DNA from 4 places in the Streptomyces griseobrunneus genome. Region 2 is predicted to be linked to each of the others. Evidence: riboswitches for the same ligand, from Rfam matches in the RefSeq annotation. Region 2 holds a riboswitch; each other region holds the start of a gene.
What was found. A riboswitch is a leader RNA that binds a small molecule or an ion and turns the genes downstream of it on or off. The one in region 2 is predicted to bind cyclic di-AMP.
Positions count from the first base shown of each region.

Region 1 (7,126 bases), 1.2 Mb from region 2:
CATCGACGACGTGGCGGGCGGCCTGGTCGAGAAGCTGATCCACCGCCACCCGCACGTCTTCGGCGACGAGAGCGCCGAGACCCCGGAGGACGTCCACGCGCACTGGCTGCGCACCAAGGCGATCGAGAAGCAGCGCACATCGGTCACCGAGGGCGTCCCCCTCGGCCAGCCCGGCCTGGCCCTCGCCGCGAAACTGGGAAGCCGCGCCCGCACGGCCGGACTCGACGTCCCCCTCCCCACCGGCGACACCATCGGCTACGAGCTCCTCGCCCTCGCCGTCACCGCCGAGGCGAACGGCACCGACCCGGAGGCCGCCCTCCGCGCGGCGGCCCGTGCGTACAGGGACGCGATCGTGGCGGCGGAGGGCGGGGGGCCCGCCACCCCGCCCGATACCGTCAAGGAGTGACCGACACCCCCGCCTGCCCCCACCACACCCCCGCCACCACCGAAGAGGCGCCCCAACTCTTCACCTGGGAGTTCGCCACCGACCCCTACCCCGCCTACGCCTGGCTCCGCGAGCACAGCCCCGTGCACCGCACCGCGCTGCCCAGCGGGGTCGAGGCCTGGCTCGTGACCCGGTACGGGGATGCCAAGCAGGCGCTCGCCGACGCGCGGCTCTCCAAGAACCCGGCCAACCACGCCGGGTCCGCGGCCGCCAAGGGGAAGACCGGGATCCCGGGGGAGCGCAAGGCGGAGCTGATGACGCATCTGCTCAACATCGATCCGCCGGACCACACCCGGCTGCGCCGGCTCGTCTCCAAGGCGTTCACCCCGCGCCGGGTCGCGGAGTTCGCGCCGCGTGTGCAGGAGCTGACGGACCGGCTCATCGACCGGTTCATCGAGGACGGGGAGGCCGACCTGATCCACGACTTCGCCTTTCCGCTCCCCATCTACGCCATCTGCGACCTGCTCGGCGTCCCGCCCGAGGACCAGGACGACTTCCGGGACTGGGCGGGCATGATGATCCGCCACGGCGGCGGGCCGCGTGGCGGGGTGGCCCGGTCGGTGAAGAAGATGCGCGGCTATCTCGCCGAACTCATCCACCGTAAAAGGGAGAATCCGGGCGACGACCTGATCTCCGGGCTGATCCGGGCCAGCGACCACGGCGAGCACCTCACGGAGAACGAGGCCGCGGCGATGGCGTTCATCCTGCTGTTCGCCGGGTTCGAGACGACGGTGAACCTCATCGGCAACGGTACGTACGCCCTGCTGCGCCACCCCGAACAGCGCGCCCGGCTGGAGGCGTCCCTGGAGGCGGGGGAGAGCGCGCTGCTGGCCACGGGGATCGAGGAACTGCTCCGGTTCGACGGCCCGGTGGAGCTCGCGACCTGGCGGTACGCCACCGAGGCGCTGACCCTCGGCGGGCAGGAGATCGCGGCCGGGGACCCGGTGCTGGTGGTGCTGGCGGCGGCCGACCGGGATCCGGGCCGGTTCGCGGACCCGGACGCGCTCGACCTGTCACGGAGTGACAATCAGCACCTCGGATACGGTCACGGAATCCACTACTGCCTGGGAGCGCCGCTGGCCCGGCTGGAGGGCCAGGCCGCGGTGGCGACGCTGCTGAGACGCCTTCCTGGCCTACGACTTGCCGGAGAATCCGCCGATTTGCGCTGGCGGGGCGGACTCATCATGCGCGGACTGCGCACTCTGCCGGTGGAGTTCGAGCCGGGACGCCGCCTCGAAGAAAGTGACACGCTGTCACCTCTGTGACTTTCACGTGATCTGCGCTGCATCGACTTGTGACATACGTTCGAGTCCCGCTAGGTTCACGGTTCGACGCGTCGGCCACGGTTAAACCTTGGCCCACCAGTCACTTGCTCAACAGCTTCACGCTCAGCAGATTCACGCTCAACAGTTTCACGCTTCTCAGTTCCTGCTTGTCAGTCGCACGGAAGGCAAACCCCATGGGCTCCGCGAACGGCAGACACCGCCGCCCTCGTCAGGCACCCGCCATCGTCGTCGCCGCAGGCGTGACCGGATCGGCCATCGCCATTCCGTTCCTCGGCGCGGCGGGCGCACACGCAGCCGACGCCACCACCTGGGACCGGGTCGCGGAGTGCGAGAGCGGCGGCATGTGGAGTGCCGACCTCGGCAACGGCTACTACGGCGGGCTCCAGTTCTCGCAGGAGACCTGGTCCGCGTACGGCGGCACCGCCTTCGCGGAGCGCGCCGACCTCGCCAGCCGTTCCCAGCAGATATCCGTCGCCGAGAAGGTCCTGGACGACAAGGGGCCGCAGGCGTGGCCGAGCTGCGCGGTGATCTCCGGCCTCGCGGTGGACGGCAGCCTGCCCGGTGTCGACCCCGGTACCGCACCCTCCGCCGAGCCCACCGAGGACGCGACGACCGCCCCGGCGGGCGAAGCGGATGAAAAGGGTGAAGCGGGGAGTTCCGGCAATACGGGCTCATCCGGCAAGACGGATAGGACCGGCAAGGGTGAGAAGGGTGAGAAGGGGGACGGCAGCGACACGCTCGACCCCTCGGCGAAGCCCTCCGCGCCCCCGGCCGCCGGAAAGACCGGAACTCCCGGGTCTCCTGACGGCTCGCAGCCCTCCGCCTCCGCCCCCGACGCCTCGGAGGGCGCCGACGGCACCGGCGGCAAGCACCGGGGCGCTCCCGCGCCCGAGGAGACCGGCGCGGTGGGCCGGAACGGCGACCCCCGTGAGTCCGGCCGGCACGCCTCGCGGGGCGAGGGTGACGTGCGGGACGGCGGTGCGGTCGTCGACGACGGCTACACCGTGCAGCCCGGCGACAACCTCTGGGCGATTGCTGACGCACAGAAACTTCCCCAGGGCTGGACCGGCCTGTACGAGGCCAACAGGGACCTCCTGGGCTCCGACCCGGATCTGATCCTGCCCGGGCAGAGCCTGGATCTGGGGCTGGAGCAGGCCGGCCAGGAAGGCGCCCAGGAGGGTGCCGAGGTGCCTGCCGCCAGCTGATCAAAAGCGGGAAAACACCCCAAAATCGCGGGTAGTTCAGAGGCCTATGTCCACTTATGCGTAAGTGAGACATGGGTCTCTTTGCTTCAACTGGCGTGTTGCGTCCGCCTGCTCGCCGCAGATCCCCTCCGACCTGCGGAAACGATCCATCGGGGTAGGCAAGTAAGCGTCGATTGGGCCAGTATGTCCATCTTTGAATGTCGGGGTTGCCTGTGTTTACGGTCGGAACCGCTCGCACCGCGGGCCCCGTCGACCGTCACGCCGAATCCTGCCGTCGGTCGAAGGGAACAGACGCGTAAAGCGCCGTAGGCAGGAGCGGGGGACCCAGGTAGGCCGCCGGGTCCGTACAGCCCCTTCGAAGGACGAAGAACGGGGACGTACGGGAACGGCTTGGGGTGAAGTCGCGTGCAATTCGCGCGACCGGGCAACTCATCAGCCCGAACCCGACAGCTCACCTCGTAGGCGTCGGTGAGGAGATTCGTTCCATGCTGCTTAACAGCAAGGGCAAGCACCGCCGCCCCTCGAAGACCGTCCGTCTCGCCACCCTGGCGGGTGTCGCCGGTGCCGCCGTCGCCGTCCCGCTGATGGGCGCGACCAACGCTTCCGCCGCCTCCGTCGAGACCTGGGACGCCGTCGCCCAGTGTGAGTCCGGCGGCAACTGGTCCATCAACACCGGCAACGGCTACTACGGCGGGCTGCAGTTCTCGCAGTCGAGCTGGGCCGCCGCCGGCGGTACGCAGTACGCCTCCCGCGCCGACCTGGCCTCCAAGGACCAGCAGATCGCCGCCGCCGAGAAGCTCCTCGACCTCCAGGGCCCGGGCGCCTGGGCCTGCGCCGGTGCCGGCGGCCTCACCAATGACGGCGTGGACCCGGGTGTGAACACCGGCTCCGGCCAGTCCGAGAGCAAGCCCGAGCAGGCGCAGCCCGAGCGCAAGGCCGAGCAGCCCACCACGCGCAGCGAGCAGCGCACCGCCCCGGCCGCCCCCAAGGCCGAGTCCAAGAAGACCGTCACCACCCCGACCGGTGAGAAGGTCCAGAAGGGCGACGGCGAGTACAAGGTCAAGGCCGGCGACACCCTGAGCAAGATCGCTCAGAAGGAAGACGTCAAGGGCGGCTGGAGCAAGCTCTTCAAGCTCAACGACGACATCGTCAAGGACGCGGACCTGATCTTCCCGGGCCAGCAGCTCCACCTGAAGTAACAGCCGGCTCTCCTCCCCGGAGGGAGGGGGTCCGGCGGCACCCTCCCTCGCACGGCTCCCCGGCCCGGCGCGCTCTCCCCCCGTGCGCGCCGGGCCGGGGTCTTTCGTTCACCTCTTGTCGTCATCGGGTCCGCGCCGCTTGTTACTGCCCAGTAGATTTCTAGAGATTTGTCCCGTCATGCAGGCCCTTGGGTCCTTTTTCGTCCCAGGAGACGGGCGGTCGGCCGACTGACGCGGCCGGGCCGGTTAGGCTCGTGTCGCAAGGCCACAGTGACCCTGCACAACCAGCGTCATATCCCAGAAGGAGATGCCTCGTGCCGTCCATCGACGTCGTCGTAGCCAGGGAAATCCTCGACTCCCGGGGCAACCCCACGGTCGAGGTCGAGGTTGGCCTCGACGACGGCAGCACGGGCCGTGCTGCAGTACCGTCCGGCGCCTCCACCGGTGCGTTCGAGGCCGTCGAGCTTCGCGACGGTGACCCCAACCGCTACCACGGCAAGGGCGTCGAAAAGGCCGTCCTCGCCGTCATCGAGCAGATCGGCCCGGAGCTCGTCGGGTACGACGCCACCGAGCAGCGCCTCATCGACCAGGCGATGTTCGACCTCGACGCCACCGAGAACAAGGCCTCGCTCGGCGCGAACGCCATCCTCGGTGTCTCGCTCGCCGTCGCCCACGCCGCCTCCGAGGCGTCCGACCTGCCGCTCTTCCGCTACCTCGGCGGCCCGAACGCGCACCTGCTGCCCGTTCCGATGATGAACATCCTGAACGGCGGCTCGCACGCCGACTCCAACGTGGACATCCAGGAGTTCATGATCGCCCCGATCGGCGCGGAGTCCTTCTCCGAGGCCCTGCGCTGGGGCGCGGAGGTCTACCACACGCTGAAGAAGGTCCTCAAGACCAAGGGCCTGTCCACCGGTCTCGGCGACGAGGGCGGCTTCGCCCCGAACCTGGACTCCAACCGCGCCGCCCTGGACCTCATCGTCGAGGCCATCAAGGAGGCCGGTTACGTCCCCGGCCGCGACATCGCGCTCGCGCTCGACGTTGCCGCGTCCGAGTTCTACAAGGACGGCGTCTACGAGTTCGAGGGCAAGTCCCGCTCGGCCGCCGAGATGACCGAGTACTACGAGGAGCTCGTCTCCGCGTACCCGCTGGTCTCCATCGAGGACCCGCTGTACGAGGACGACTGGGCCGGCTGGAAGGTCATCACCGACCGCATCGGCGCCAAGGTGCAGATCGTCGGCGACGACCTCTTCGTCACCAACCCGGAGCGGCTGGCCCGCGGCATCGAGGAGGGCTCCGCCAACGCCCTGCTCGTCAAGGTCAACCAGATCGGTTCGCTGACCGAGACCCTGGACGCCGTCGAGCTGGCCCAGCGCAACGGCTTCAAGTGCATGATGTCGCACCGCTCCGGCGAGACCGAGGACGTCACCATCGCCGACCTCGCCGTCGCCGTGAACTGCGGCCAGATCAAGACCGGCGCCCCGGCCCGCTCGGACCGCGTCGCCAAGTACAACCAGCTGCTGCGCATCGAGGAGATCCTCGACGACGCCGCGGTGTACGCGGGCCGCTCCGCCTTCCCGCGCTTCAAGGGCTGACCCGTAGCCCCAAGACGGTAGCCTCCGCCCGTCCCCGCACCCGGTCCCGTACCGTGTGCGGGGACGGACGTGCGTAACGGGGAGGCGGGAGACATGGCCGGGAAGGACCGCGACCGGTTCTCCACCGCGACCAGGCTGCGACTGCTCGGCGAGCAGACCGCCGCCCGCGTGTACCGCTCCCAGAACCGCCGCCAGGCCCGCCGCTCCCGGCTCACCGGCCGGGCCGCCTTCCTGGCGCTGGTGGTCTGCTCCCTGGTGGTGGCGCTCGCCTACCCGATGCGGCAGTACGTCTCCCAGCGCGACGAGATCGCCGAGCAGGAGCGGCTCTCGCTCCAGGCGGAGCAGCGCACCGAGGAGCTGCGGGACGAGAAGGCGCGGCTCCAGGACGACGCGTACATCATGCGTCTGGCCCGCCAGCACCTCCATTACGTACTCCCCGGCGAGACCGGCTACACGGTGGCCGACCCCGACGCGGAGCAGGACCGCCGCGGGGATCCGGGTGCCGGCCACCGTCCCTGGCACGCGAACGTCTGGGACGGCGTGGACAGCGCCGACCGCGACTGACGTCCCTACTTCCCCTCCGAGACTTCCCCCCCGACGAGCTTCCGAGCAGAACCAAGGCAGGCATGGAAACGCCCCCTCCGCAGACCGAGTCCACCAAGCCCACCGACGCGGACATCGCCGCGTTCGAGCAGCAGCTCGGCCGCCCGCCGCGCGGGCTGCGCGCCATCGCGCACCGCTGCCCGTGCGGCAACCCGGACGTGGTGGAGACCCAGCCCCGTCTGGAGGACGGCACGCCGTTCCCGACGACGTACTACCTGACCTGCCCCCGGGCGGCCTCGGCGATCGGCACGCTGGAGGCGAACGGGGTCATGAAGGAGATGACGGCCCGTCTGGAGACCGACCCGGAGCTGGCCGCCGCCTACCGGGCCGCGCACGAGGACTACATCACCCGCCGCGACGCCATCGAGGTCCTGGAGGGCTTCCCGAGCGCCGGCGGCATGCCGGACCGGGTGAAGTGCCTGCACGTCCTGGTCGGCCACTCGCTCGCCGCCGGGCCCGGGGTGAACCCGCTGGGCGACGAGGCCATCGCGATGCTGCCGGAGTGGTGGGCCAAGGGCGCGTGCGTCACGCCGTGCACACCGCCGGGCGAGGACGACGGCTGGACGGTGGACGAGGGCGACGGCGGCCACTTCGCCTTCCGCCCGGCCGACGGCCCCGCCGACGGGAAGAGCGCATGACCCGGGTCGCCGCGGTCGACTGCGGTACGAACTCGATCCGGCTCCTCGTCGCCGACGCGGACCCCGCCACCGGCTCCTTCACCGAGCTGGACCGGCGGATGACGATCGTCCGCCTCGGCCAGGGCGTCGACCGGACCGGCCGGCTCGCCCCCGAG
Region 1 covers NZ_CP177080.1:4,887,934-4,895,059, forward strand. Annotated here, with positions in the region: gene ACK8N7_RS22315 (nucleoside triphosphate pyrophosphohydrolase) at 1-406, shown strand, start outside; gene ACK8N7_RS22320 (cytochrome P450 family protein) at 403-1,710, shown strand; gene ACK8N7_RS22325 (transglycosylase family protein) at 1,905-2,936, shown strand; cyclic di-AMP (ydaO/yuaA leader) riboswitch at 3,228-3,416, shown strand; gene ACK8N7_RS22330 (transglycosylase family protein) at 3,422-4,135, shown strand; gene eno (phosphopyruvate hydratase) at 4,450-5,730, shown strand; gene ACK8N7_RS22340 (FtsB family cell division protein) at 5,824-6,294, shown strand; gene ACK8N7_RS22345 (DUF501 domain-containing protein) at 6,357-6,971, shown strand; gene ACK8N7_RS22350 (Ppx/GppA phosphatase family protein) at 6,968-7,126, shown strand, end outside.
Region 1: another riboswitch for cyclic di-AMP. It lies ahead of ACK8N7_RS22330 (transglycosylase family protein); the one in region 2 lies ahead of ACK8N7_RS17010 (M23 family metallopeptidase).

Region 2 (7,126 bases):
CGACGCCACGACGGTCCACGCCTCCGCGACCGGCTCCACCGCCGCCGACGCCACGGCCCCGGCCGGGTCGACCGCCGACGAAGCCGCCGCGCTGCGGGCCGCCTCCTTCGAGCGCGCGCGCCGGCTGCGCCAGGAGCCCCGTTTCCCCGGCGGCCCCGCCGCCGACCCGGCCGGCTCTCACCACGAGCGCCGGATCCGCAGCTTCCAGCCGCGCCGCAGCCGGGTCACCACCGGGCAGCAGGACGCCCTGGAGCGGCTGTGGCCGCAGTGGGGCCTGGACATCGACGGCAGGCGCGTCCTGGACCTGGCCGACCTGTTCGACGGCCTGCCGGTCGTCCTGGAGATCGGTTTCGGCATGGGCGAGGCCACCGCGCAGATGGCGGCCGACGACCCGGGCACCGGCATCCTCGCCGTCGACGTCCACACCCCCGGCCAGGGCAACCTGCTGGGCCTCGCGGACAGGGCGGGCTCGACCAATGTGCGGGTGGCCAACGGCGACGCGGTGATCCTGCTCCGCGAGATGCTGGTCCCCGCCTCGCTCGACGGCCTGCGCGTCTACTTCCCCGACCCGTGGCCCAAGGCCCGGCACCACAAGCGGCGGCTGATCCAGCCCGAGTTCCTGGACCTGGTGGCCCCGGTGCTCAAGCCCGGCGCGATCATCCACTGCGCGACGGACTGGGAGCCGTACGCGGAGCAGATGCTGGAGGTACTGACCGCGCACCCCCGCTTCGAGAACACGGCGGCGGACGGCGGATACGCGCCGCGTCCGGCGTTCCGGCCGCTCACCCGCTTCGAGGGCCAGGGCCTGGACAAGGGCCACGTCGTCCACGACCTGCTGTTCGCCCGCATCTGACGCACAGCCCGTATCTGACGAACCGCCTGTCGCTGCCCGGAAGCGCCGCATCCTGGCCGGATGCACCGTCGCCGGGTGTCAGTGCTCCTCGTTAGGGTCAAGGGGTGTCCGACGGTTCCGTGCAGTACCAGCAGCGGCAGCCGGCGGTCCCGGTCCTCCACGAGCAGCGGCTCGACGAGGTGCTGGGCGCCGTGCCGGAGCGCGGCCGGTGGAGGTACCGGCCGCGCCGCGTCGGCATGGTGTGGCGCAGCAAGGCGTTCCGCGTCGGGGCCGTGACCGTGGCGCTCGCGCTGTGCGGGCTGGTGATCCTCGCCCTCGTCCGCGAACAGACGGGCCCGGAGGGGTTCCTGGTCGGCCTGGGCCTGGCGGTGCTTCCGGTGCCGCTCCTGATGGCCGCCTTCCGCTGGCTCGACCGGGTCGAGCCCGGCCCCTGGCGGAACCTGATCTTCTCCTTCGCCTGGGGCGCGTGCGCCGCCGCGCTCGTCGCGATCATCGCCAACTCGTTCGCGATGCGCTGGATAGCCACCGCCACCGCCGACCCGTCGAGCGCCGACACCCTGGGCGCCACGGTGATCGCCCCGGTCGTGGAGGAGAGCGCCAAGGCCGTCTCCGTACTGCTGATCTTCGTCTTCCGGCGACGGGAGTTCCGGGGCGTGGTCGACGGCATCGTGGTCGCCGGGTTCACCGCCACGGGCTTCGCCTTCACCGAGAACATCCTCTATCTGGGCAACGCCTTCGGTGAGGACCAGATGATGGGCAGTTCCGGGTTCGCCTCGGTGACCGCCGGGACGTTCTTCGTACGGATCGTGATGTCACCGTTCGCGCATCCGCTGTTCACGGTCCTCACCGGCCTCGGCTTCGGCTTCGCGGCCATCAGCGGCCGCCACCACCGGGTCCGCCGGATCGCCCTGCCGCTGCTCGGCCTGCTCCTCTCGATGGGCCTGCACGCCCTGTGGAACGGCTCGTCGGCCTTCGGCCCGTACGGCTTCTACGCGGTGTACGGGATGGTGATGGTCCCGGCGTTCGCGCTGCTGACCTGGCTGGCGGTCTGGTGGCGCCGACGTGAGCTGCGGACGCTCGCCGCCGAACTGCCCGCGTACGCCACGGCAGGCTGGCTGGGCCCGGCCGAGCCACTGGCGCTCGCCTCGATGCGGACCCGGGGCACGGCCCGCGACCTGGCCCGCCACTGGCACGGGCGGCAGGACAGGTCCCGGGGCCGGGCGGCGGCCCGCGCGGTCGCCGAGTACGAGTCGTTCGCGACCTCCCTGGCCGGCCTGCGCCGCCTCGCCCGCCACGACGCGGCGGGCCCGGACTTCGCCGAGCGGGAACGGGAGCTGCTGCACCATCTCTGGCAGCGCCGCCCCATCGCGGGCCCGGCCCTCACCCACGCGGCCCGCATCACCGGCAGCGGCCCGCGCCCACATGCGTACCCCCGCCCCCCGATGCCGTACGGAAACGGACAGGGCCAGGGGCACGGGCACGGGTACGGGTACGGGTACGGCCAGGGATACGGATACGGGCAGAGCCAGGGTTACGGGCAGAGCCAGGGTTACGGGCAGAGCCAGGGCCAAGGAACCGGGTACGGCTACCCGGCCCCGCAGCCCCATGCGTACGGCCAGCAGGGCCAGCACAGTCAGTACGGCCGGCACGGCCAACCCGGCGGCAGCCCCTACAACCCCACCCCGCCTCCCCCGTAAGGCGGTTCAGGCGGGCCGGGTCAGGCCGAGGCCTCCGTGAGCACCGCCAGCTCCGCCTCCGTCAGCTCCAGGTCCGCCACGGCCAGGAGCGCGGGGAGCTGTTCGACCGTGCGGGCGGAGGCGATCGGGGCCGCGACCGTCAGGCGGGCAGCGAGCCAGGCGAGGGCGACCGTGGCGATCTCGGCGTCCCGTTCCGTGGCGACCTTGTCGAGGGCGGCGAGCACCTTGCGGCCCCGCTCCGACTCCAGGTGCTCGCCCGCCTTCGCGGAGCGGGCGCTCTCCACGTTCGTGCCTGGGCGGTACTTGCCGGTGAGGAAGCCGGAGGCCAGCGCGAAGTACGGGACGGCGGCGAGGCCGGCGCGGGCGGCGGTCTCCTGGAGCGGGCCCTCGTAGGTGGCGCGGGAGACCAGGTTGTAGTGCGGCTGGAGCGCGATGTACCGGGCCAGGCCCTCGCGTTCGGAGAAGTCCAGGGAGGCCTGGAGGCGCTCGGGGCTGATGTTGGAGGCGGCGATGTGGCGCACCTTGCCGTCCTTCACCAGCTGGTCGAGGGCGGTGATGATCTCCTCGACCGGGACGGTCTCGTCGTCGAAGTGCGTGTAGTAGAGGTCGATGTGGTCGGTGCCGAGCCGGCGCAGCGACTGCTCGGCCGCACCCTTGATGGTGGCGGCGGAGAGCCCCTTGTAGCCGGGGTGGGCACCGACCTTGGTGGCCACCACGATGTCGGAGCGGTTACCGCGCGAGGCGAGCCACTTGCCGATGACGGTCTCCGACTCGCCGCCCTGGTTGCCCTCGATCCAGGCGGTGTAGGCGTCGGCGGTGTCGATGAAGTTGCCGCCGGCCGCGGCGTACGCGTCCAGGACGGCGAACGACTGCTCCTCGTCGGCCGTCCAACCGAAGACGTTGCCGCCGAGGGAGAGGGGGAAGACCTGGAGGTCGGAGTTGCCGAGGGTGCGCAGAGAAGTCATGTGGGTGTTCAACGGCGCCGGCGGCGCCGGGTATTCCACCGCCTCCACGTACGCCGGGCCCTGCCACCCCCCGCCCCCGGACAGACCGGCAGCCCTGACGTCGGGGGGTGAGCGTCAGGGCTGCCGGGGTTTCGGGGGTGGTGCGTGCGCCCGCGGGGACGCGGGGGGCTCAGACGTTCAGGCCCTTGCTGTTCAGCCAGGCCATCGGGTTCAGGGCCGAGCCGCCCGCGGTGTGGACCTCCAGGTGGAGGTGGACACCGGTGACGTTGCCGGTCGCGCCCATGCGGCCGATGGTCTCGCCGGTGCTGACCTTCTGGCCGACCGAGACGTCGATCGAGGACTGGTGGGCGTACCAGACCTCCGTGCCGTCGTCGAGCTGGAGGACCGTACGGTAGCCGTAGGAACCGGACCAGCCGGCCGACGTGATCGTGCCGCTGTGCACGGCCTTGAGCGGCGAACCGGCCGCCCCGGCGAAGTCCAGGCCGGTGTGCTGGCCGGAGGACCACATGGCGCCGGACTGACCGTAGGTCGAGGTGATCGTGTACGAGGAGGCGGGCAGGGTGTAGCTGGCGCGGAGCTTGGCGAGGCGCTCCTCCTCGGCCTTCTTCTCCGCCGCTTCCTTCGCCGCCTTCTTCTCGGCGGCGATCTTGGCCTTGGCCTTCGCCTCGGCGTCGTCCTGCTGCTTCTTCGCCTCGTCGGCGGCCTTCTCGGCCGCGGCCTTCTCCTCGGCGGCCTTGGCCTCGGCGTCGGCGCTGGCCTGCTGCTGCTCGGCCTGCTGGAGGATCCGGGCGCGCAGGGCCTCGCCCGCGTCGGTGGTGCCCTGCTCGGCCTCGGCGGACGTGATGCCCGCGGAGGTGATCGGTGCGGCGGCGAGCGGCGCGGCCTCGGCGTCCTCGGACATGAAAGCGCCGACGCCGGGGAGGGACTTGGCGTCGGGGAGGTTGTCCGCGATGGAATCGGGAAGAGAGATGGAGACCGGCGGCTTGCTCTGGGCGGTGGCCATGCCACCCGCACCGACGGCCGCTATGACGCCGACCCCGAGGACGGTGGAGCTGCGGGCGAGGCCTCGCTGCTTGGCCACGCGGTGCTTGCCGCGGACGGGACGGATGGACTCCGCGGTGGGGTTCCACTCCTCCCAGGTCCGCTCCGGGCCACCGATACCGTCGGCAGTGAAGGGTGACGGGGCCTCAGGGGCAGGCTTGTTGGACGCCACGTGGGCGCACTCCTTTCCTTCCTTCTCGCCTACCGGGTTAGCTGACGGGTTCGGAGCAGGAAGGTCTCCTACGGGCCCCTCCGCCTCTCACGAGACGCAGGCGTCCGATTCACCCCATGTAGGTGGTTCCCCGGTTCCCTTGCGGGATTCGGCGCTCGCGCACGGCGCCGTCTCTGACGACGGCTGGGACGACCGCGCTGCGTTATCGAACGTTAATAGACAGACGGGCCCGATTCCAAGCTGTTCTTGTTGATCATTAACGGCTCCGACGGGGACTTACCGTCCACAAGCGGCCCGAATCGGACGACTTGACGACCACTCACCCACACCTCTTTTTCTGATGGTGTGTCAAATGTTATGCGGAGTGGTGCTCTTCAGTTACGCACCGTGTCATCGCCCCGGCCCACGATCTTCACCGTCGTCCGCCGCGGCGGCTGTCCCTCCGCCGGCCGGCTCACCGCGAGCAGCGCCATGTCGTCCGTCGACCGGCCCCCGGTGTGCAGCCGTACGTCGTCGGTGAGCGCCGAGAGCAGCTCCTCGGGGCCGGGGAAGATCCGGCCGCGCAGCCGGGCCGCCGGGTCGTAGAAGGCCCCGTTCGCGTCCCGCGCCTCGGAGAGGCCGTCCGTGAAGGCGAGCAGCGTCGAACCGGCGGGCAGCTCCCACTCGTCGGAGCGATCGGGCCACACCCCGAGGTCCATCCCCAGCGGCATCGCGGGCACGCTGGGCGCGAGGACCTCCAGGGCCCCGTCCGCGTGCAGCAGGATGGGCTCCGGGTGACCGCGGTTGACCAGCCGCAGCGAGGCCGAACCGGGCGGGATCTCGGCCAGTACGGCGGTGATGAACCCCTCCATGGCGTCCAGCCCGTACCGCCGCGTCCCCTCCCGTGCGAGCGCCCGCTCCAGCCGCTGGGCCACGCCCTCCAGGGACCGCTCCTGCTCGGCGGCCTCCCGGAACGCCCCGATGATCACGGCCACCGCCTCCACGGCGTCCAGCCCCTTGCCGCGCACGTCACCGACGACCAGGCGTACGCCGTACGGGGTGTCCGCCACCGCGAACAGGTCCCCGCCGACGAACTCGTCCGCCTGCGCCGCCTCGTACCGCGCGGCCACTTGCAGCCCGCCGATCCGCTCCGCCGGGGTCGGCAGCACGGCCCGCATGGCGGTCTCCGCGATGACCCGCGCCGAGGCCAGCTGCTCGTTGCTGCGGCGCACGACCCCGTTGATGACGAGGGCCAGGGCCGCGGCGGTGAGCACGGTGATCATCTCGATGACCGGGACGACCTGGGTGGACGTGCCGTCGGAGAGCCGCATCGCGATGACCGAGAGGACGGCGGCCACGCCCGTACGGACCGTACTGGCCAGCGAGAAGAAGGGCGCGGCGATCAGCGGCGCGGCCACGAACAGGGGCACGGCGGTGAAGTTGGGCGGGGCGAGCGAGTCGAAGAGGAGCCCGCCGCCGATCAGCAGCACCGGAAGCAGCCGGACGAACCGCCGGGTACCGGCGCTCCGGGCCACCACCGGCTTCCCCCGGCCCGTGGAGCCGGACATGCCGCGCCCCGGGACGCCGAAGCTCCCCGTCACGCGTCCGCGCCCCTTCTCCGCCATCCCCACCTTGTGTACTCCTGCCCGGTCCGGCCACGGCTGCGGACGGTACCGCGCCCCGTCCAGGCTTCCCGGAGCCGCGCCGTGCGGCGACTCGTCATCGGCCAAATAGGGGGAAGCGGCCGGGAACGCCGCTCCCCGCGGTCAGTCGGTGAGCCGTTGTTCCGCGTAGATCGTCAGTGCATCCCGTACGAAGGCGGCGGTGCCGTCCCCGTAGCGATCGTAGTTCTTTCCGAAGCGCGGATCGGCGACATACATCTCACCGAGCCCGATCACGTACGACCGGCTCGGCGCCTTGGACGACGACAGCCACGCGCAGTGCCGCCGAGCGATGTCCTGCGCCTGCTCACTGTCCGCACCGAGCCCGGCCTCCCTGGCCCGCCCCCAGTCACGCGCGATGGCTTCGTGCTCGTCCAGGAACGCCTTCTTCCCGGCCTCCCCCAGCGAACGCCACCACCGGTCGCCCTCCTCGTACGTTTCGCGGCCCCAGCGCTCGGTCACCTCCCGCTCGTGGGCGGTGTGGTCGAAACCGTCGAACACTTCGTCGGCCATGAGTTCCATCCCCTCCTCGGTCTTGTGGAGAGTGGTCCGCACCGAGGCGATCTGCCGCCCGATGCGCGCCTGTTCCTGTTCGAGCAGCCGCAGATGCGCCCGCAACGCCACCGCCGTGTCCCGCTGCCCCTCCAGTACGCCCTTGATGGCGGGCAGCGACAGCCCCAGCTCCCGCAGCAGCAGGATGCGCTGCAGCCGGACGAGGGCGTCCTGGTCGTAGTAGCGGTAGCCGTTGCTCCCGACCC
Region 2 covers NZ_CP177080.1:3,730,844-3,737,969, forward strand. Annotated here, with positions in the region: gene trmB (tRNA (guanosine(46)-N7)-methyltransferase TrmB) at 1-853, shown strand, start outside; gene ACK8N7_RS17000 (PrsW family intramembrane metalloprotease) at 958-2,550, shown strand; gene ACK8N7_RS17005 (aldo/keto reductase) at 2,571-3,515, opposite strand; gene ACK8N7_RS17010 (M23 family metallopeptidase) at 3,685-4,728, opposite strand; cyclic di-AMP (ydaO/yuaA leader) riboswitch at 4,741-4,892, opposite strand; gene ACK8N7_RS17015 (PP2C family protein-serine/threonine phosphatase) at 5,103-6,275, opposite strand; gene ACK8N7_RS17020 (MerR family transcriptional regulator) at 6,474-7,126, opposite strand, start outside.

Region 3 (7,126 bases), 2.0 Mb from region 2:
CATCACCGCGGAGGAGGTGCGCGAGGCGGCGGAGGCGGCCCTGCGTCCCGACAACCGGGCGGTGCTGGTCTACGAGCCCATCGAGCCGGCCGACGAGGCCGAAGGCACCGACGAGCCCGAGGGGGCGGACAAGTGAGCGACGCCGCCGTGACTGGAGTAGCCATGGAGTACCACCCGCAGCCGACCCCGGGCACCGCCCGGCCCTGGGCGTTTCCCGCGCCCGAGCGCGGCGCCCTGCCCAACGGGCTGACCGTGCTGCGCTGCCACCGCCCCGGCCAGCAGGTCGTCGCCGTGGAGATCTTCCTCGACGCGCCCCTGGACGCCGAGCCCGAGGGCTTGGACGGCGTGGCCACGATCATGTCGCGCGCGCTCTCCGAGGGCACCGACAAGCGCAGCGCCGAGGAGTTCGCCGCCGAGCTGGAGCGCTGCGGCGCCACCCTCGACGCGCACGCCGACCACCCCGGCGTCCGGGTCTCCCTGGAGGTCCCGGCCTCCCGGCTGGCCAAGGCGCTCGGCCTGGTCGCCGAGGCCCTGCGCGCCCCGGCCTTCGCCGAGAGCGAGATCGAGCGGCTCGTCGGCAACCGCCTCGACGAGATCCCGCACGAGCAGGCCAACCCGTCCCGGCGCGCCGCCAAGCAGCTTTCCAAGGAGCTCTTTCCGGCCACCGCCCGGATGTCCCGCCCGCGCCTGGGCACCGAGGAGACGGTGCGGCGGATCGACGCCGCCGCCGTGCGCGGCTTCTTCGACGCCCACATCCGCCCGGCCACCGCGACGGCCGTGATCGTCGGTGACCTCACGGGCATCGACCTGGACGCCCTGCTCGCCGACACCCTCGGCGACTGGTCGGGCGACGCGGGCCAGGCCCGCCCGGTCCCGCCGATCACCGCCGACGACACCGGCCGTGTGGTCATCGTGGACCGCCCCGGCGCGGTCCAGACCCAGCTGCTGATCGGCCGCATCGGCGCTGACCGGCACGAGCGCGTATGGCCCGCGCAGGTGCTCGGCACGTACTGCCTGGGCGGCACCCTCACCTCCCGGCTGGACCGGGTGCTGCGCGAGGAGAAGGGCTACACCTACGGCGTACGGGCCTTCGCCCAGGTCCTGCGCTCGACCGGCCCCGACTCGGGCGGCGCGGCGATGCTCGCCATCAGCGGTTCCGTGGACACCGAGTCCACCGGCCCGGCGCTGGACGACCTCTGGAAGGTCCTGCGGACGCTGGCGGCCGAAGGGCTGACCGACGCCGAGCGGGAGACGGCCGTGCAGAACCTGGTGGGCGTCGCCCCGCTGAAGTTCGAGACGGCCGCCTCGGTGGCGAGCACGCTGGCCGACCAGGTCGAGCAGCACCTGCCCGACGACTACCAGGCCCAGCTGTACGCCCGCCTCGCCGAGACGGGCACCGTGGAGGCGACCGCGGCCGTGGTCAGCGCCTTCCCGGTGGACCGGCTGGTCACGGTCCTCGTGGGCGACGCGGCGCAGATCGCGGAGCCGGTGAAGGAGCTCGGCATCGGAGAGGTGACCGTCGTCAGCGGCTGACGCCGCGTCGGTATACACCAGGACGAAGAGGACCCCGGCGGACAGCGATCCGCCGGGGTCCTCCTTATTTGTCCGTTAAGGCCTATTGATTCTCTTTGTTGGGGAGAGTGACTTTCTGCCCTGTGGGATGCGCGACAAATCCCCCTGTCCGTTTGGTGATGGGAAGTCGGCCCGCCTAGCGTCGGCTCGGCTGTCCGTCACCCGTATGCCGCACCCGCGGCGCCGGGCAGCCATCGCCGAGTCCCCGTCAGGCGCGAGCCTGGGGAGCCGGGGACCCACGCAGTCCCTGGGGTGAATCGGAAGTCCGTGCCGTGACCCGGCGCGGGGATCCGTAGGAGACCTTCCTGCTCCGAACCCGTCAGCTAACCCGGTAGGCGAGAAGGAAGGAAAGGATCAGCCCCTCCATGGCGTTCACCCGTGCCACCGGGAAGCACCGTGCCCCGAGCCGCCTGACGCGCCGCGGCGCCAAGGCCGCCGGCATCGCGGCCCTGGCCACCACCGGAGTCCTCGGCTCCCTGGCCTCCCCGGCCGCCGCAGCGGACTCCGAGGCCCCCAAGGCCGCCGAGAGCGGACTCACCCAGGCCATCGCCCTCGACGCCACGCTCGCCAAGCAGATCGAAGCCCAGGCCCAGGCGCAGCACCAGCAGGCCGAGGCCCTCGCGAAGGCGAAGGCCGAGGCGGCCGCCGAGGCCAAGGTCAAGGCCGCGAAGGCCAAGGCGAAGGCGGAGGCCCGGCGCAAGGCCGAGGCCCGCGCCAAGGAGATCCGCGAGGAGAAGGCCCGGGCCGCCCGCGCCGCCGAGCGCGCCCGTCTGAACGCCTTCCACCTTCCGCTCGCCGGCTCGCACGTCACCACCGGCTACAAGACCGGCGGCTCCCTCTGGTCCTCCGGCAGCCACTCCGGCGTGGACTTCATGGCCGCCTCCGGCAGCTCCGTCGTCGCGGTCGGCGCCGGCACGGTCGTCGAGGCCGGCTGGGGCGGCGCGTACGGCAACAGCATCGTGCTCCGGATGGCGGACGGCACGTACACCCAGTACGGCCACCTCTCCTCCATCGGCGTCGCCGTCGGCCAGAGCGTCACCTCCGGCCAGCAGATCGGCCTCTCCGGCTCCACCGGCAACTCCACCGGCCCGCACCTCCACTTCGAGGCCCGGACCACCCCCGAGTACGGCTCGGACATGGACCCGGTCGGCTACCTGCGCTCGCACGGTCTGAACGTCTGACCCCACCTCGCGCGACCTCCCCACCCGAAGGCCCCGGCTTCCCGCCGGGGCCTTCGGCAATGAGTCAGGAATCCCCCGTACCGGGCCTCTCCGTACCGGACCTTTGGCCAGAAGATATCCATGGATTCCGGCCTGCCATCGGAAATTGCGGCAGATTGCAATAGAGTCACGGAACAGGCGTCGGCCGGCCGCGTTTCGCGGGGATTAAGGCGGAGGTTCGGACATGCGCATTCCCGCGCATTCGGTATGCACGGCAATCCGTGACGACATCGTCTCCGGTGTCTACGAGCGCGGCAGCCGCCTCACCGAGGAGCTGCTGGCACGGCGGTACGGGGTCTCCCGCGTCCCGGTGCGCGAGGCGCTGCGCACCCTGGAGTCCGAGGGCTTCGTCGTCACCCGCAGGCACGCCGGGGCCTGTGTCGCCGAGCCCACCGAGCAGGAGGCCGCCGACCTGCTGGAGGTGCGGATGCTCCTGGAGCCGCTCGGCGCGGCGCGGGCCGCCCAGCGCCGTACGGAAGCCCACCTCAAGGTGCTCCGCGGGCTGGTCAGGCTGGGCCAGGAGCGGGCCCGCCGGGGGGAGGGGGAGGATCTGCGGTCGCTGGGCGGCTGGTTCCACGAGACCCTCGCCCAGGCCTCCGGCAGCCCCGGCCTGATCGCGCTGCTCACCCAGCTCCGGCACAAGATCGCCTGGATGTACGCCGTCGAGCAGCCGGCCCGCCCGGTCGACTCCTGGGTCGAGCACGGGGCGATCGTGGACGCGGTGGCGCGCGGCGACGCGGAGCGGGCCAGGGCACTGACCGCCCAGCATGCGGAACGGGCCGCCGGCGCCCACCGGCTGCGCCGCCCGGACCGCCCCGGCCGTCGCGCGGCGCCGCCGCCCCGGGTGAGTTCTTCGCAACACGGCGTAAACATCGCGGGTGTCCGGCATTAACAATGACGCCGTATACAAAGAGGAGCAATTGCCGAGGGCTTTATTTGTGCTGCCCGAATGGGCAATGCATCGGCTTCAGGAGTAACGAAAGAGCCGTGGTCCCCAAAAGGGTTCCACGGCTCTCGCGAAGAACGGATTCCGGCCGAACCGTCGAAAGGACCGGTGTACCGGAATCGGACCCGGAGCGGGTCGGGCGGCCGGACGGCCTGTCGAGCGGTCAGACGGTCTCGGGAAGCTCTTCGAGCCCCTCGGCGACCAGCTTCGCCAGACGGTCCAGAGCGGCCTCGGCGTTGTCCGCCTCGGACGCGAGCACGATCTCCTCGCCGCCCTGCGCACCCAGACCGAGCACCGCGAGCATGGAGGCGGCGTTCACCGGGTTGCCGTCGGCCTTGGCGATCGTCACCGGGACGCCGGAAGCCGTGGCGGCACGGACGAAGATGGAAGCGGGGCGGGCGTGCAGGCCCTCGGTCCAACCGACGTTTACGCGGCGCTCAGCCATGGTTCTGCCCTTCACATATCAACGGTTGTCTAGACCAGTCTCTCACGCGGTGCGCAATGCTGTGCCCGGCCTCCCCTCCCACCTGATCCACACGACAGGCCCTCGTCCGGGTCGTCCTCAGACTGCCCCGGTACCGATCCCTCCGCGACCGGGATGTCGGCCGTAGGCTTTGCCCATGGAGCCCACGCCTGAGCAGAGTCCGCATCACGCGTACCCCGACCACTGGGAAGCGGACGTGGTGCTCCGTGACGGCGGCACCGCGCGCATCAGGCCGATCACCACGGACGACGCCGAGCGGCTGGTCAGCTTCTACGAGCAGGTGTCCGACGAGTCGAAGTACTACCGGTTCTTCGCACCGTACCCCCGCCTTTCCGACCGGGACGTGCACCGCTTCACCCATCACGACTACGTCGACCGGGTGGGACTGGCCGTCACGATCGGCGGCGAGTTCATCGGTACCGTCCGCTTCGACCGCATCAACGAGCAGGGCAGGCCCGCCTCCGCCCCCGCCGACGAGGCCGAGGTCGCCTTCCTCGTCCAGGACGCCCACCAGGGCCGCGGAGTCGCCTCGGCGCTGCTCGAACACATCGCCGCCGTCGCCCGCGAGCGCTCCATCCGGCGCTTCGCCGCCGAGGTGCTCCCCGCCAACAACAAAATGATCAAGGTGTTCCGGGACGCCGGCTACACCCAGCAGCGCAGCTTCGAGGACGGCTCCGTCCACCTCACCCTCGACCTCGAACCCACCGAGAAGTCCCTCGCCGTCCAGCGCGGCCGCGAGCAGCGTGCCGAGGCCCGCTCGGTGCAGCGCCTGCTCGCCCCCGGCTCGGTCGCGGTGATCGGCACCGGCCGCACGCCCGGGGGAGTGGGCCGCACGGTCCTGCGCAACCTCCTCGCCGCCGGCTTCACCGGCCGTACCTACGCGGTGAACCGCGCCTTCGACGAGGGCCTCGCCACCCTCGACGGGGTCCCCGCCCACCGCTCGCTCGGCGAGATCGACGAGCAGGTCGACCTCGCCGTCATCGCGGTCCCCGCCCACCGGGTCCCCGAAGCCGTCGCGGACTGCGGCGAGCACGGCGTCCAGGGCCTCGTCGTTCTCTCCGCCGGCTATGCCGAGAGGGGCTCCGCCGGCCGTGAGCTCCAGCGCGAACTGGTCCGCCAGGCCCGCTCGTACGGCATGCGGATCATCGGCCCGAACGCCTTCGGCATCATCAACACCGCCGAGTCCGTCCGGCTGAACGCCTCCCTCGCCCCCGAGTCGCCCGCCCGCGGCCGGATCGGCCTGTTCACCCAGTCCGGTGCGATCGGGATCGCCCTCCTCTCCGGCCTCCACCGGCGCGGCGCGGGCCTCTCCTCGTTCATCTCGGCGGGCAACCGGGCCGACGTCTCCGGCAACGACTTCCTCCAGTACTCGTTCGAGGACCAGGACACCGACGTCGCCCTCCTCTACCTCGAATCCCTCGGCAACCCCCGCAAGTTCACGCGTCTCGCCCGCCGCACCGCCGCCGTGAAGCCCGTCGTCGTGGTGAAGGGCGCCCGGCACAGCGGCACCAACCCGCCCGGCCACGCCGTCCCGGTCAGCCGTATCCCCGACGCCACCGTCTCCGCCCTGATGCGGCAGGCGGGCGTCATCCGGGTCGACACGGTGACCGAGATGGTCGACGCCGGACTGCTCCTGGCCGGCCAGCCGCTCCCGGCCGGGCCCCGGGTCGCGATCCTCGGCAACTCCGAGTCCCTCGGCCTCCTCACGTACGACGCCTGCCTGGCCGAGGGGCTCCGCCCGCGCCCGCCGCGCGACCTCACCACGGCCGCTTCGCCGCAGGACTTCCGGGACGCGCTGGCCGAGGCGCTCGCCGACGGGACCTGCGACGCCGTGATCGTCACCGCCATCCCGTGGGTGGGGGAGAGCGGCGAGGCCGAGACCGGTGACGGCGAGGTGCTGGCCGCAGCCCTGCGCGGAGCCGCGGCCGGCGGACCTGCCAAGCCCGTCGCCGTCGTCCACGTGGAGATCGGCGGCCTCGCGGAGGCCCTGGCCGCCGCGAGCAGCACGGCCGCACCCCGCACCCGGCCCACCACGCTCGCCGCCCAGCCCGCCGCCGCCCAGCCCGCCGCCGCACCGGGCGCCCCCACCGGAGCCGCCCCCACGAAGCCCGGCACCCAAGCGACCACGGGGGCCGCAGGAAACGAAGCGCCCCCGGCAACCGAAGCGACCGCAGAGACCGAAGCCGCCGACCCGCCCGCCCGCCCCGGTCGCATCCCCGCCTACCCGGCCGCCGAACGTGCCGTACGGGCAATGGCCGAAGCCGTGAAGTACGCCCAGTGGCGGCGCCAGGCGGCCACGCCCGGCAAGGTGCCCGAGTTCCTGGACGAGACCACCGACGAACCCGGCGCCGCCGCCCTGATCGACACCCTGCTCGGCACCGCCCCCGACCCGCGCGGCCGCCCCCTCACCCACGACGAGGCCCGCGAGCTGCTGGGCCGCTACGGCATCGCCGTACGCCCCACGCTCCCCGCCCCGGACCCCGAGGCGGCCGTCGCCGCGGCCGCCCGCCTCGGCTACCCGGTGGCGCTGAAGACCACCGCACCCCACCTGCGCCACCGCGCCGACCTCGGCGGCGTACGGCTCGACCTCGCGGACGAGGACGCGCTGCGCCGCGCGTACGGAGAGTTCACCGAGCTCCTCGGCAAGCCCGCCGAACTCCTCCCGGTCGTCCAGTCCATGGCCCCGCGCGGTGTGGACACGGTCGTACGGGCGTCCATCGACGCCGCCGCCGGGGCCGTCCTCTCCTTCGGCCTGGCGGGCGCCCCCTCCGAGCTGCTCGGTGACACCGCGCACCGGCTGGTTCCGGCCACCGACCGCGACGCCGCCGAACTGATCCGGTCGATCAAGGCGGCCCCGGTCCTCTTCGGCTGGCGCGGCTCGGCGCCCGTCGACACCCCGGCCCT
Region 3 covers NZ_CP177080.1:1,758,458-1,765,583, reverse strand. Annotated here, with positions in the region: gene ACK8N7_RS07715 (M16 family metallopeptidase) at 1-136, shown strand, start outside; gene ACK8N7_RS07710 (M16 family metallopeptidase) at 163-1,533, shown strand; cyclic di-AMP (ydaO/yuaA leader) riboswitch at 1,758-1,924, shown strand; gene ACK8N7_RS07705 (M23 family metallopeptidase) at 1,938-2,753, shown strand; gene ACK8N7_RS07700 (GntR family transcriptional regulator) at 2,977-3,684, shown strand; gene ACK8N7_RS07695 (HPr family phosphocarrier protein) at 3,902-4,183, opposite strand; gene ACK8N7_RS07690 (bifunctional acetate--CoA ligase family protein/GNAT family N-acetyltransferase) at 4,359-7,126, shown strand, end outside.
Region 3: another riboswitch for cyclic di-AMP. It lies ahead of ACK8N7_RS07705 (M23 family metallopeptidase); the one in region 2 lies ahead of ACK8N7_RS17010 (M23 family metallopeptidase).

Region 4 (7,126 bases), 2.8 Mb from region 2:
TCGAGTTCGGCCGTCCGTCCTCGCTGAAGCTCCGCAGCCGCTGGACGATGCTCCAGGCGGCCCGCAAGGGTCTCTTCGCGCAGATGGTCGTGGTGCCGCTGCTCCAGAAGCACCGCATCCTCACCCAGGTCTCCGGCGACCACCTGGAGGTGATCAAGCTGATCCCGCCGCTGATCATCGGGGAGGCGGAGGTGGACCGCTTCGTGGCGGCGTTCACGGAGGTCATGGACGACGCGCACAGCGGCGGCGGCCTGATGTGGGACTTCGGCCGGACCCTCGTCAAACAGGCGGTCGCCAACCGTTGAGTTTTTGCCTCCGGGGCAAATTATTTGCCCGGGAGGAAAGTTCCTGGCCCAATGGAGGCATGAATCCTCCGGACGAAGGGGTGGCCGACGAGCTCCCCGGCGTCGCACCCCGACTGCGCGAGCTGCGCCGCGGGCGCGATCTCACCCTGGAGACCGCGGCCCAGCGGGCCGGACTCTCCCCGGCCCACCTCTCCCGGCTGGAGACGGGCCGCAGGCAGCCTTCGCTGCCCATGCTGCTCGGCCTGGCCCGTATCTACGGTACGACGGTCTCCGAACTCCTCGGCGAGAAGCCGCCAGAGCGGGAGGCGGTCATCCGGGGCGGCGCCTTCGAGGGCGCCGAGGCCGACGGCTGGATGTACCGCCGGGCCGGTGGCTCCGGCCGCGCCATGCAGGCGCTGAGGGTCCGCGTCCCGTACGGCGCCCAGGGCGATCTGGTGCGGGTGCACCCCGGCGAGGAGTGGCTGTACGTCCTCGGCGGGCGGCTGCGGGTCGCGCTGGGGGAGACCGTGCACGATCTGGACCCGGGCGACAGCGCCCACTTCGACTCGCTCACCCCGCACCGGATCGCGGCCCTGGACCGGGGCGGGGCGGAGCTGCTCTTCGTCCACTCCCTGCTGCAGAGCCCCGCGGCCGAGCTCTGCCTCGGCAACGCACTGCACGCGCGCTGACCCCTTCGTTCCCCCGGCCGCGAGGCCGGCAGAGAGGACCGTCATGTCCGATTCCGAGCGCTACGACCCGCTGACCCCGAGGAACCCCAAGGCCACGAAGGACACCCAGGAGCGGCGGATGCCGCGCGGTCTCATCATCCGGCTCTTCGCCTACCTGGTGGTCGGCCATGTGATCGCGGCCTTCCTCTACCTGCTCTTCGTGGTGGCGGGCGCGGAGTGACCGCCCGGCTGATCCCGCAGCCCTGATCCTGCGGCCTTTGCCTTCTCAGCCCTGGTCTAGCAGCCGCTCGCGCAGCCGCTCCCGGGTCTCGGGGGAGACCTTCAGCCCCTCCGCCAGGTAGCGGTCCGTCGTGCCCCAGGTCTCGTCAATGGCCGCGAACGCCGCCGCGAGATAGGCGGCCTCCGCCCCGAAGAGCGGGTTGAGGAGCTCCATCACCTCGGCGGACATCCCTGTCTCGGACATGTCCGAGCGCTTCACCTTGTACCGCCGGTGGGGATCGTTGGACTTGAGGTAGTCCGCCTCGATCGCCTCGCGCTCGACGCCGACCGCGAGCAGCGAGACCGCGATCGACAGACCGGCCCGGTCCTTGCCCGCCGCGCAGTGCATCAGCGCGGGCACGCTGTCCTCCGCCAGGGCGTGCAGCACCCGGCTGTGCTCGGCGGTGCGGTCCACGATGGTCGAGCGGTACATGGTCAGCATGCGCTCAGTGCCCTTGCCGTTCGCCAGGATCGAGCGCAGCTGCTCGATGTTCCCGTCGCGCACCAGCCGCCAGAACTCGGCTCCGTCGGCCGGGTCGGAGAGCGGAATGCTGACATTACGGACACCGGCCAGCTCGATGTCGTACCCGTCGAGCTTGTGGTCGGCGGAGTTGCGGAAGTCGAAGACCGTGTGCAGCCCGAGCCCGCCGAGGAAGAGCGCGTCATCGGCGCTGGCGTGCGCCAGGTGACCGCTGCGGTAGAGCCTGCCGAAGGCGGTGCGCCGCCCGTCCGCGGTGGGGAGCCCGCCCACGTCGCGGAAGTTGCGCACTCCGGTGAGTGCGGTCTCTGTCGGCGGGACCTGCGGCACCTGCTGCGTCACGGTGGCTCCTGGATCTCTGGCGTCGGCGCGGCTCTCCGGCGAGGGCGCCCCTGTGACGATACGACATCGATTCGGCGGAAAATCAGCGGTCCGCTGATGGTGTGTCAGGGGAGGCGCGCACGGTGTGTCCGTATTGGTGTATTTCGTAGAACATGCCCCGCTAATGGGGGAGATGGGATTCCGTAGGTGAGCGGGATCATATCCGTGACGGACCGTGGCGGCTGCGCCCGGATGTTTTCCCGGTATCCGTACGGAAAGCCAAGATCCGTAATCCACGGAGTGTGACGGGAAATCCGGAGCGAAATTGAATCGATGATTCCGGTGTGCAACCGACGGCTTGTTCCTGCCGTCCTCACTCGTTTACGGTCACCGTCAATCCGGACGGACCGCCTAATCCTGCCGCCGCCCGGAATTCGCACCCAACCCACTCACGCGTGGCAGGAGCGGGGGAACCAGGTAAGCCGCCGGCCCGGAGCGATCCGGACCGGCTCGGGGTGAAGTCGCCACCCGGCGACCGGGCATCTCCAGCCCGAACCCGACAGCTCACCTCGCAGGCGCCGGAGAGGAACTTCCCCATGCCCGCAAAGGGTAAGCACCGTCGTACCAAGTCCGGCCCGATCCACCGCGGCGTCATCGCCGCGGGCACCGGCGGCGCCGTACTCGCCCTCCCGCTGATCGGCGCCACCGGCGCCCACGCCGCGGAGAAGGCGGCCCCCGCGGCCGCCACGGCCGCCGCAGTGCAGTCCGCCCCGCAGGCCGCGCCCGCCAAGGCGAAGGCCGCCCCGAAGACGTACTCCGTCGTCTCCGGCGACTACCTCGCGAAGATCGCGGCCGAGCACCAGGTCAAGGGTGGCTGGCAGAAGCTGTACCAGGACAACCGCTCGGCCGTCGGCGAGAACCCCAGCCTGATCTTCCCGGGCATGAAGCTCACCCTCGGCGCCAAGGCGTCCGGCTCCGCCGCGCCTTCGGAGGCCAAGAAGGCCGCTCCGGCCCCCAAGGCCGCCCCCAAGGCCGCCCCCAAGGCCGCGCCGAAGAAGGCTGAGCAGGCCCCGAAGGGCGACACCCTCTCGGCCGACGAGTCCGACGCCGCCGCGCCGGCCGGCACCTCCGCGCAGACCGGTTCCTCCGAGGCCAACGGCTCCGGCTGGTCCGCCCCGCTCGCCAGCGCCAACGTCACCACCCAGTACCGCGCTTCCGGCGCCAGCTGGTCCAGCGGCTACCACACCGGCTCGGACTTCCAGGCCGCCTCCGGCACCCCCGTCCTCGCCATCGGACCGGGCACCGTGGTCTCGGCCGGCAACAGCGGCTCGTACGGCAACGAGGTCGTCATCCAGCACGAGGACGGCATGTACTCCCAGTACGCCCACCAGTCCTCGCTCAACGTCTCGGTCGGCCAGACCGTCACCGGCGGCCAGCAGATCGGCCTCTCCGGCTCCACCGGCAACTCCACCGGCCCGCACCTCCACTTCGAGGTCCGCACAGGCCCGAGCTACGGCTCCGACGTCGACCCGATCGCCTACCTGCGACAGCACGGCGTCTCCCTCTGACCCGAGGGCAGCAAGAAGTGATCGAGGGGCGGTGCGCAGCGGCGCACCGCCCCTCCACTTATTCCGGCTTTACCAAAACCTGACCGGGTGGTCTATCTCACCACCCGTCAACCCCGTATTACGGTCGCGTAGGTCACATTGAACGGTGCAGGATATGTGCTTGTGGCAGACGATTCGAGAACCCAGCAGCAGAACACCATCGGGTCGTACGCGGCGATCGGGGACAGTTTCACCGAAGGTGTCGGAGACCCCGGCCCCGACGGCACCTTTGTCGGCTGGGCGGACCGGTTCGCGGTTCTGCTCGCCGACCGGCTCCCGGCCCCCGACGCAGCGACGAGCCCGGACGAGACCCGGCACGGGAACTTCCGTTACGCCAATCTCGCCGTACGCGGACGCCTTCTCGACCAGATCGTCGAGGAGCAGCTCCCCCGCGCCAAGGAACTGGCCCCCGACCTGGTCACCTTCTGCGCGGGCGGCAACGACATCATCCGGCCCGGCACCGACCCCGACGATCTGGCCGAGCGCTTCGAGCGGGCCGTCGCGGACCTGACCGACGCGGTCGGCACCGTCATGGTCACCACCGGGTTCGACACCCGGGGCGTTCCGGTGCTGCGCCACATGCGCGGCAAGATCGCCACGTACAACGTCCACCTGAGGGCCATCGCCGACCGCTACCACTGCCCCGTGCTCGACCTGTGGTCGCTGCGGTCGGTCCAGGACCGGCGCGCCTGGGACGCCGACCGGCTCCACCTGTCGCCCGAGGGCCACACCCGCGTCGCGCTGCGCGCCGCCCAGGTCCTCGGCCACGAGGTGCCGGCCGACCCGGACCAGCCCTGGCCGCCGCAGGCCCAGCGGAGCCCCTTCGACGCGCGGCGCGACAACATCCAGTGGGCACGGGAGTACCTCGTGCCGTGGATCGGCCGGCGGCTGCGCGGCGAGTCGTCCGGCGACCACGTCGAGGCGAAACGGCCGGACCTGCTGCCCCTGTAGGACGCCTTTCCGGTCAGGGCTCCAGCAGCGGAAGCGCACGCCGGGACAGGCCCGCGGTGCCGGGCCCGGCCGGCGGCCCGCCCGCGGCGAACCCGGCGGGTACCCGCTCCAGGACGCCGCCCGCGAACACGTCGTACAGCGGCAGCGTCTCCAGGTGCACATAGCCGATGTGGCAGTCGCACACGGCGAGCGGACAGGCCCGCGGCCCCAGCGCCCGGCGGTAGCTGCCGTCGTAGAGGTTGCCCAGCTCCGCCTTGACGAAGTGGCAGCGCCGCACCGTGCCGTCGCCGTCCACCGAGATCACCGACTCGCCCGTCCGGCAGGGGAGCCCCGCCGAACGGTGCGGGTGCCTGCTGTAGGGGAAGAGCGGGTCCAGCTCGGTCCACCGCTCCGCCTCCTCGTCGGTGTACGTCTGCCCCTCGGCGGCGTTCACCCAGAGGTAGACCTCCTCGGGCAGCGCCGCCCGCAGCCGCCGGGCCTCGGGAAGGTGCGCCTCGAACCCCACCACGCCCACGCTGTAGCGGACGCCTCGTGCGGACAGCTCCCGGCACCTGCCGAGGAACCGCTCGTACGGCGTCTGCCCCGGGTGGTACGTGCACCAGAGCGCGATCTTCTCCGGATCGGCGTCCGCCAGCCATGTGGTGCGGCCGCTGAGGTTCGTCTGGATGGCTACCCTGCCGATGTGCGGCAGCCGGGACAGCTCGGTCAGTGCCCGCCGGTACCAGGACCGCACCAGGCCCTCGCCCCACGGGGTGAACAGCACCGACAGCCGGTCGCCGGTCTGCGTGGCGGCCCACGCGGTGAACCGCTCCAGCGCCTCCCGGTCAGCTGTCAACTGGGCCCTGCTGTCGCGTCGTTTGGCGAACGGGCAGTACGGACAGTCGTAGTCGCACGAGGCCAGCGGGCCCCGGTACAGGATGGTCAGGTCCATGACCCGCTCACTTCCGCTCGTACGCGGCCATCGCGGCCCGTACCCCGGGGGAGAACAGCGCGGGCCCCAGCGCGTCCGAGTGGGCCAGCCCCAGCGGGGAGAGCCGCAGGAGGCCCTCCGGCGCCTGTGCGTCCAGCCAGCCCCGTTCCGCGAACCGCTCCAGCTCGGCGGGGAAGTCCTCGCGGGGATCCGTGCCGAAGCGGGCGCGGTAGTCGGCCAGGGGCAGGCCCGCCGCCTGGAGCAGCGACTGCAGGAGGTGACGCCTGCGGGCCTCGGCCGCGTCGACGTACCGGCCGACCTCGGCCCGGGAGAAGTCCCCGGTGGCGGTGAAGCCGTCGATGATGGAACGGATCTCCCGCATGTCCACGGCGTAGTCGAAGGAGTAGTGCAGGGCCGCCGTGTAGGACCGGGCTCCGCAGCCCAGCCCGATCATGCCGTCGGTCTGGCAGGCGTAGTCCTCGGGGCCGTCCTGTGATTCCCGGGGGGCGTCGGCGTGCCGGAACATCCGCATCGACACCTGCTCGTAGCCGCGCGCCAGCAGATGGTCGCGGCCCACCGCGTAGAGCCGCAGCCGCTGCTCGTCCCAGGCGGCCTGCTCCAGGGCCTCCGCCTCCGGGCCGGCCGCTGCGCCCAGGCGGTGCAGGCCGGTCAGCGGGCGGACGTACAGCGGGTAGAGATACAGCTCCTCGGGGCGCCAGGCGAGCGCGGCGTCCAGCGAGGTGAGCCAGGTGCGCTCGGTCTGGCCGTCGATGCCGTAGATCAGGTCGATGTTCAGCACCGGTATCCGGGCGTCCCGGATCCGGCCGAGGGCGGCCTCCACCTCGGCCCGGCGCTGCGGGCGGACGGCGGCCCGGGCCTCCTCGTCCACGAAGCTCTGCACACCGATGCTGACCCGGGTCGTGCCCCGGCCCGCCAGCACCGCCAGCCGGTCGGCGGTCGCGGTCGAAGGGGACGTCTCCACCGACAGCGGCACCGCGAGCAGGTCGGCGCCCATCCGCTTCTCCGCTATGTCGCAGAGCCGCTCCAGCTCGTCCGCGGTGAGGAAGGTCGGGGTCCCGCCGCCGAACGCGGCGGCGCCGAACCGCACCGGCGCGTCGTCGCCGAGCGCGTCCCGCACCGCCACGGCCTGCCGGTCCAGGGCGTCGAGATAGCGGGTCGTCAGCTCCTCGGGCGCACCGATCCGGGTGAAGAGGTTGCAGAAGCCGCAGCGGACCTCGCAGAACGGTATGTGGAGGTAGAGGGAGAGCGCGTCCTTGGGCTCCGCCGCCCACAGTTCGCGCAGCGCGGGCCGCTCCGGCAGGGGGCGGTAGGCCGTCTTGTGCGGATAGGCGTAGACGTAACTCTCGTACGGCCGGACGGCGGGCGGTGCGGGCGTACCGGTGGCGGTTGCCGTGGCGGTGCTGATGGTCATCGGGAGGCCCCCGGTTCGAGGAAGAAGTGGGCGTACGGCACGGTCCAGACGGCTTCGTGGCCGAGCCGGTGGCCGGTGTAGCCGTCGTCGCCGTAGGCAGTGCCGTGGTCGGAGCAGACGATCGCGAAACAGCGGCGGCGGCTGCTCGCGGCGGCGAAGAGCCGGCCGATGTGCCGGTCGACGTACTCCAGGGCGG
Region 4 covers NZ_CP177080.1:938,283-945,408, reverse strand. Annotated here, with positions in the region: gene ACK8N7_RS04450 (aspartate aminotransferase family protein) at 1-305, shown strand, start outside; gene ACK8N7_RS04445 (helix-turn-helix domain-containing protein) at 365-973, shown strand; gene ACK8N7_RS04440 (DUF6126 family protein) at 1,017-1,193, shown strand; gene ACK8N7_RS04435 (tyrosine-protein phosphatase) at 1,239-2,051, opposite strand; cyclic di-AMP (ydaO/yuaA leader) riboswitch at 2,458-2,623, shown strand; gene ACK8N7_RS04430 (M23 family metallopeptidase) at 2,627-3,598, shown strand; gene ACK8N7_RS04425 (SGNH/GDSL hydrolase family protein) at 3,761-4,588, shown strand; gene ACK8N7_RS04420 (STM4011 family radical SAM protein) at 4,602-5,519, opposite strand; gene ACK8N7_RS04415 (STM4012 family radical SAM protein) at 5,527-6,930, opposite strand; gene ACK8N7_RS04410 (STM4013/SEN3800 family hydrolase) at 6,927-7,126, opposite strand, start outside.
Region 4: another riboswitch for cyclic di-AMP. It lies ahead of ACK8N7_RS04430 (M23 family metallopeptidase); the one in region 2 lies ahead of ACK8N7_RS17010 (M23 family metallopeptidase).